Regions from separate parts of the Dyella sp. 01L423 genome, predicted to be linked through region 2. Evidence: predicted binding sites of a transcription regulator. Region 2 holds the regulator's gene; the other holds the start of a gene.
What was found. The regulator FliA, encoded in region 2, starts transcription of late flagellar genes. The targets are predictions, from matches to a motif close to TAAAGTTTNNCNNNCNNNGGCCGATAA.
Positions count from the first base shown of each region.

Region 1 (3,408 bases), on a different contig from region 2:
ACGACTTGCGCGCCTGGGCACGCCAGCTGGGAGTGGAAACCTTCGTTGGCACTTCGGGCCGCGTATTTCCCAGCGACCTCAAAGCCGCGCCTCTGCTGCGTGGCTGGGTACGCCGCCTGCGTGAGGATGGCGTGCGCTTCCATGTGCACCACCGATGGCTGGGCTGGACGGACGACGGCTCGCTGCGCTTCGCCACGCCCGATGGCGAACATGCGGTGCGCGCCGATGCTGTAGTGCTCGCCATGGGCGGAGGCAGCTGGCCGGAACTAGGTTCGGATGGTGCATGGCAGGCACCGCTGCTCGCCCGCGGTGTCGATGTGTCGCCCTTGGTACCTTCCAACTGCGGCTTCGACATCGGCTGGAGCGAACATATCGCTGGTCGTTATGCGGGCGCTCCGCTCAAGCCGGTGGTGATCCATCTGCGCGACCAGCACGGCCGCGAGCACGCGCGCCAGGGCGAATGCGTGATCACCGCCGGCGGCATCGAAGGCAGCCTGATCTACGCGTATTCCGCCTTGATTCGCGATGCCATCGCCGCGCATGGTCCGATCACCATCGAACTCGATCTTGCACCCGATCGCACGCTCGATCGCCTGCGCGCCGATCTGGCCAAGCCGCGCGGCAAACACTCCATGAGCGACCACCTTCGCCGCCAGACCGGGCTCACTGGCGTCAAGGCCGCGCTGCTGCACGAGGTACTCGATCGGCAGCAGTTCCACGACGTCGACACGCTGGCCCGCGGCATCAAGCGCCTGCCGCTGCGACTCACCCGCGCCCGCCCCATCGAAGAAGCCATCAGCAGCGGTGGTGGGGTGCGCCTGGAAGCGCTGGACCCGAGCCTGATGCTCGCCGACCTGCCCGGGGTTTTCTGCGCCGGCGAAATGCTCGACTGGGAGGCGCCCACCGGCGGCTACCTGCTCACGGCCTGCTTCGCCAGCGGGCGGCGCGCCGGACTCGGGTCGGCGGCATGGATCAAGCATTTGCCCCCTGCTGCCGATAACTGAGCAGAGCGTCGCAGCGCGGCACAGTCGCACTACATTTTTTCCGCCAGCTGCCGATACACCCAGCGTAGCGGGGGCCACAGAGGGGAGCTGGCAGCACGATGATGGGGAACTGGTGGCGGGTATTCGGGCGTGAACGCGCGGCAGAACCAGCGGCGACGCGTCCGGCTGCGCCCGAGCCGGAACTCCCGGTGGAATCCGCCCTGCCCCACGGGATGGTCTCGGGCGACGAGCTCGCCGAGCGTTTCTTCCGCTTCATCCTCAACCAGCCGGTCGACGCTGGCGAGAGCGCCAACAAGCCGCGCGAACAGGCCATTCTCCAGCGCCTGAAGGACCAGTGCGAAAACGGCCGCTTCGACGTCCGCAGCCTGCCGCGCATGCCCACGGTGCTGCCGCAGCTGATGCGTGCGATGAAGAACGACAAGCTCAGCGGCGCCCAGCTGGCCGACCTGATCAAACGCGACCCGGTACTGGTGGGCGAAGTCATGCGCGTCACCGGCAGCGTCACCTATCGCACTGCCCATCCGGTGGGCAGCCTGCAGCACGCCGTGGTGCTGCTCGGCCAGATCGGCTTGCGCCACGTGGTGACGTCCTATGTGATGAAGCCCATCCTGATGGCCAGCGCCGGTGCCAACGGGCAGATCGTGGGCCAGCGTCTGTGGGATCACGCCGAACGCTGTGCGCACGCCGCGGTGTATCTCAGCAAAGGCCAGTGCGACGCGTTCGAAGCCTATCTGGTGGCCCTGGTCGGCTATAGCGGCCTGGGCGCGGTGGCGCGTTTGCTGGACAAGGAGTTACAGAACGCCGAGCTACCCGCCAGCTCCATCGCCTTTATCGATGGCTGCGTGCAGCTTGCCGCCGAACTCACCGTGCAGGCGGGCCAGCATTGGGACCTGCCGCCGCCGGTGCAGGAAGCGCTGGTGGAACATCGCGAGCACGGCCACGCCGCGCTGATGCTGCCGATGAGTCGCGTGCTCTATGTGTCACAGCGACTGGCCATGAACCAGCTCCTCGCCGAACAAGGCCTGCTCGATAGCGAGGCCGGTTATGGCGAGGACCCGGTGGCCGCGTTTCCCGCGCAACTGCTGGCGCGTTGCCAGCAGGATCTGCGCAGGAGTTTTGCGCCGGCCTGATCGCAAGCGGCGTCAGCCCAGCAGACGCTTCCGCACGTCGGCCACGATGGCGTACGAGCGACAACGCGCCTCGTGCTCGAACACGTTGGCGGTGATCATCAGTTCGTCGGGACGATGGCGTTCGACAAACGACTCGATGCCCTGCTTCACCGTCTCGGCGCTGCCGATCACGGCGCAGGCGAGCGCATGCTCGACGCCGAACTTTTCAGTGGGTGTCCAGAAGTCTTCGATGTTGTCGATGGGCGGCGGAATCAGGCCCGGTCGGCCACGGCGCAGATTGACGAAACTCTGCTGCTGGGTGGTGAACAGGCGCTTTGCTTCCTGGTCGCTTTCCGCCGCGACGATATTGACGCCCAGCATGGCGTACGGCGCGGACAGGCGCGCCGAGGGACGGAAATCGCGGCGATACAGGGCCAGCGCTTCGTCCATCGCATCCGGCGCAAAATGCGAGGCAAAGGCGAACGGCAAACCCATCGCAGCCGAAAGGCGAGCGCTGAACAAGCTCGAGCCCAGCAGCCACACCGGTACCTGTATGCCGGCACCGGGAACGGCGCGCACGGGTTGACTGGGTGTCGCCGGCTCGAAATACGCCAGCAGTTCAGCCACGTCCTGCGGGAATTGCTCGGCGCTATCGAAGTAACGGCGCAGTGCACGTGCGGTGGCGTGATCGGTACCGGGCGCGCGCCCCAGTCCCAGATCGATGCGCCCCGGATAGAGCGACGCCAGCGTGCCGAACTGTTCGGCCACCTGAAGCGGCGCATGATTGGGCAGCATGATGCCGCCAGCGCCAACGCGAATGGTCGAGGTCCCACCCGCCACGTGACCGATCAGCACGGCGGTGGCCGCGCTGGCGATACCTGGCATGTTGTGGTGTTCGGCCAGCCAGTAGCGGTTGTAGCCAAGCGCCTCGGCGCGACGCGCCAGATCCAGCGTGTTGGCGAAGGCCTGGGTGGTGTCGCTGCCTTCGGTGACGGGTGCCAGATCGAGGACGGAGAACGGAATCATGGGGCTTCCTCATGCGGGAAGCCCCGATGTGGGGACGCTGTGCCCAATTGCCAGTGAGGCGGACCGGCGTCTCAGCCCATCCGCCAGTTGCGCTCCTCCACGCGACCACAGCGGCTGCATTCGCGGCGGCCGGGCTCCGGTCGAGCCCATTGATGCTTGAAAACGCGGCACATCAGCCGCTCGAGCCACTGCTTCCCCTTCATGCCCACTCCCTGACCTGCATGCCAAATTGTGCTCTACGTCACAATTTAACAGTGGCATTCAGAAAA
Region 1 is NZ_JBFTSI010000001.1:797,613-801,020, reverse strand. Features, by position in the region: gene AC1DMY_RS03610 (TIGR03862 family flavoprotein) at 1-1,004, shown strand, start outside; gene AC1DMY_RS03605 (HDOD domain-containing protein) at 1,193-2,134, shown strand; gene AC1DMY_RS03600 (LLM class flavin-dependent oxidoreductase) at 2,147-3,139, opposite strand.
Region 1: the regulator FliA is predicted to act here: its motif matches at 1,035-1,061, upstream of AC1DMY_RS03605 (HDOD domain-containing protein).

Region 2 (3,408 bases):
AAGCCGCACGCCTGCATTCTTACCAAACTCGACGAGGCACCCAGCCTCGGCGGCGCGCTGTCGGTGCTGATCCGTCACCGACTCGCGCTCGACTACGTCACCGATGGACAGCGCGTGCCCGAAGACATCGCTACAGCCGATGCCCGGGTGCTGGTGTGCCGTGCCGCGCAGGTGCTCAAGGGCACCGCGCCGGCCGATGACGTGGTGATGGCGGATCGCTTCGGACTAGCGGTGGCAAGCGCATGAGCGGTGTCTTTGCAATGAACCAGGCGATGGGGTTGGAAGGCATGCTGCGTGCGCTGACCGAACGACATAGCCGACAGGCGCCGGTCCAGGACCAGGCGTATGGACTGAGCGGCAGTGCGCCGCGCAAGCGTTGCCGCGCCATCGCGGTGGCCGGCGGCAAGGGCGGCGTGGGCAAGACCACGGTGTCGGTGAACCTGGGCATGGCGCTCGCCGTCGCGGGTCACCAGGTGATCCTGCTCGATGCGGACATGAGCCTGGCCAATATCGACGTACTTCTCGGCCTCACGCCCACGCGCCACATCGGCCACCTGCTCGACGGCGTCTGCTCGATCGAGGACTTGCTGATGACCGCGCCGCACGGCCTCAAGGTGGTGCCGGCCGGTTCCGGTACGCGCCGACTGGCGCAGCTGGGTGCGGGCGAACATGCGGCCGTGATCCGCGCGTTTGACGATCTGGTGACACCGCCGGACTACCTCGTGGTGGATACCGCCGCCGGACTGTCCGACAACGTGGCGATGTTCGCCGCCGCCGCGGATGACGTGGTGGTGGTGGTATGCGACGAGCCCGCCTCGCTCACCGATGCGTACGCCTTGCTCAAGGTGCTCAGCCGCGATTTTGGCGTGCGCCGCTTCCGCATGGTGGCGAACATGGTGCGCAACCTGGGCGAGGCCAGGCAGCTGCATCAGAAACTCGCACGAGTTTGCGATCGCTTCCTCGATGTGGCGTTGGAATTCATGGGCCATGTTCCGCATGACGAACGACTCAAGCAGGCCATCCGTCGCCAGAGCGCGGTGGTGGATCTGTGGCCGTCGAGCCGGTCGGGATTGGCATTCAAGCAATTGGCGGGTGCGGTCGATACATGGGGTGAACCCGAGCGACTGGGCCTGGATCGCATCGCCTTTTTCAGCAGGCAGGCCGCAGTAGCAACGGGGTGGTGACATGAGTGTGGCTTCCGAATATCTGCAGCTGACGCGGCAGAGTGCCGACGAACTGGTTCGCCAGCACGCTCCCTTGGTGCGAAGGATCGCCTATCACCTGATGGGTCGATTGCCGCCCAGCGTGGACGTGAGCGATCTGATTCAGGCCGGCATGATCGGTTTGCTGGAGGCCGCGCGCAATTTCACCACCGGCAAGAATGCGAGCTTCGAGACGTTTGCGGGTATCCGCATCCGTGGCGCGATGCTCGACGAATTGCGGCGTACCGACTGGACCCCACGGTCGGTGCATCGAAAAGTGCGCGAAATGGCGGAGGTTGTTCGTCAGATTGAAATCGAAACCGGTTCTGATGCCGATGACGCCGAAGTAATGCGGCGACTGGGCATGGGCGCCGAGGAATATCACCAGGTGTTGGCTGACGCGGCGAGTGCACGCCTGCTCAGCCTTTCCGCACCGGACGACGCGGATGGTGGCGCGGCGTTCGACGTGGCCGACGGCGACAGCCTGAGCCCGGCGGACAGTGTCGAGCATGAAGGCATGCGCGAGGCGCTGGTGGAAGCCATCGGCGGCCTGCCCGAACGCGAGCAGCTGGTGATGTCCCTGTACTACGAGGAAGAACTGAACCTCAAGGAGATTGGTGCGGTGCTCGGCGTGACGGAGTCGCGCGTGTGCCAGATCCACGGCCAGGCCATCGTGCGCTTGCGAGCGCGCATGAGCGGTTGGCATGAGGGGCAGGAAAGGAAGGCAGGAAAACGTAAAGGGGCGAGGGGCGAGTAACTAGGGCGAGAGCCCGAACGGTCGCTGCGCCGACCAGGGTCGAACCGACGTCCGGTCGTTGCGTCCTCGCAACTCGTCCCTGTTCAACACAAGTCATATCTACGCGCAGCGGAGAAAGCGTTTGGACAAGAATATGAAGATCCTCGTGGTGGACGACTTCTCCACCATGCGGCGCATCGTTCGCAACTTGCTGGTCGAACTGGGCTTCAGCAACGGCCTGATCCAGGAAGCCGACGATGGCGAGAACGCGCTGACCATGTTGCGCAACAATGCCTTCGACATGGTCGTGACCGACTGGAACATGCCCAATATGACGGGCATCGACCTGTTGCGCGCCATCCGCGCCGAGCCCTCGCTGAAGGGCATGCCGGTGCTGATGGTGACCGCCGAGAACAACCGCGACCAGATCATTGCCGCCGCCCAGGCCGGCGTGAACGGCTACATCGTCAAGCCGTTCACCGCCGCGACACTGCAGGAAAAGCTGAGCAAGATCTTCGAACGCCTGGCCGCCAGCGGAGCCACCGCATGAACGCACAAGTTTCCTTGATGGCCGGCGAAGCGATGCCGCCCGAACTGCATGCCTTGCTCAACAGCGCCGATGGTGTTGCCTTTGAGAAGGCGCTCGATGTGCTGGTGCGCGAGCGCGAACAGCGCGTGTTCCGCGCCTTGGGGCTGCTTGCGCGCGACCTGCACGATGCGGTGCGCCGCCTCGGCGGCGATCTCGCCCAGGAAGGCGTGCCGGGCAGCGTCGCCGATGCGCGCAAGCACCTGGAAGACGTGCTGGAAATGAGCTCGCAGGCGGCCCATCGCTCGCTCGATTTCGTCGAGCGCATGCGCCCGCAGGCCGACGCGCTGGCCGAGAACGCCGGCGCGGTGATCGACGGCACCACCGAAGGCGAAGTCGCGCACGTGCTGGCCAAGCAGTCGCAGGCGTTCGCCCATGCTTGCCGCGATGGCCTGGCCGATTTCGTGGTCGCCCAGTCGTGGCAGGACCTTTCCGGTCAGCGCATCAAGAAGGTGGTGAACTTCATCGGCAGCGTGGAGAACTCGCTGCTGGAACTGGTGAGCCTCACCGGCGCGCTGGCGTCTGGCGAAGCCGCGGCCGGCCCGGTCAAGGTCACCAGTCAGGACGAGGCGGATCGTCTGTTGAGCGAATTCGGTTTCTGATCGATGGATCCCTCGTTCGACAACGAGCTGCGCGACGATTTCCTGGTGGAAGCCGGGGAACTGGTGCAGCGCCTGGGCGATCAGCTGATCGGGCTGGAGGCCTCGCCGCGCGACGCCGAGCTGTTGAACGCCGTGTTTCGCGCGTTCCACACGGTGAAGGGTGGCGCGGGTTTTCTCGCGATCGAGCCGATGGTGCAGCTGTGCCATCACGCCGAGGATCTGCTCAACGTGGCGCGCAACGGGCAGCTGCTGCTCGACGCCAGCCGCATGGATGCCTTGCTG
Region 2 is NZ_JBFTSI010000004.1:75,792-79,199, reverse strand. Features, by position in the region: gene flhF (flagellar biosynthesis protein FlhF) at 1-246, shown strand, start outside; gene AC1DMY_RS12975 (nucleotide-binding protein) at 243-1,184, shown strand; gene AC1DMY_RS12970 (RNA polymerase sigma factor FliA) at 1,186-1,959, shown strand; gene cheY (chemotaxis response regulator CheY) at 2,081-2,488, shown strand; gene AC1DMY_RS12960 (protein phosphatase CheZ) at 2,485-3,126, shown strand; gene AC1DMY_RS12955 (chemotaxis protein CheA) at 3,130-3,408, shown strand, end outside.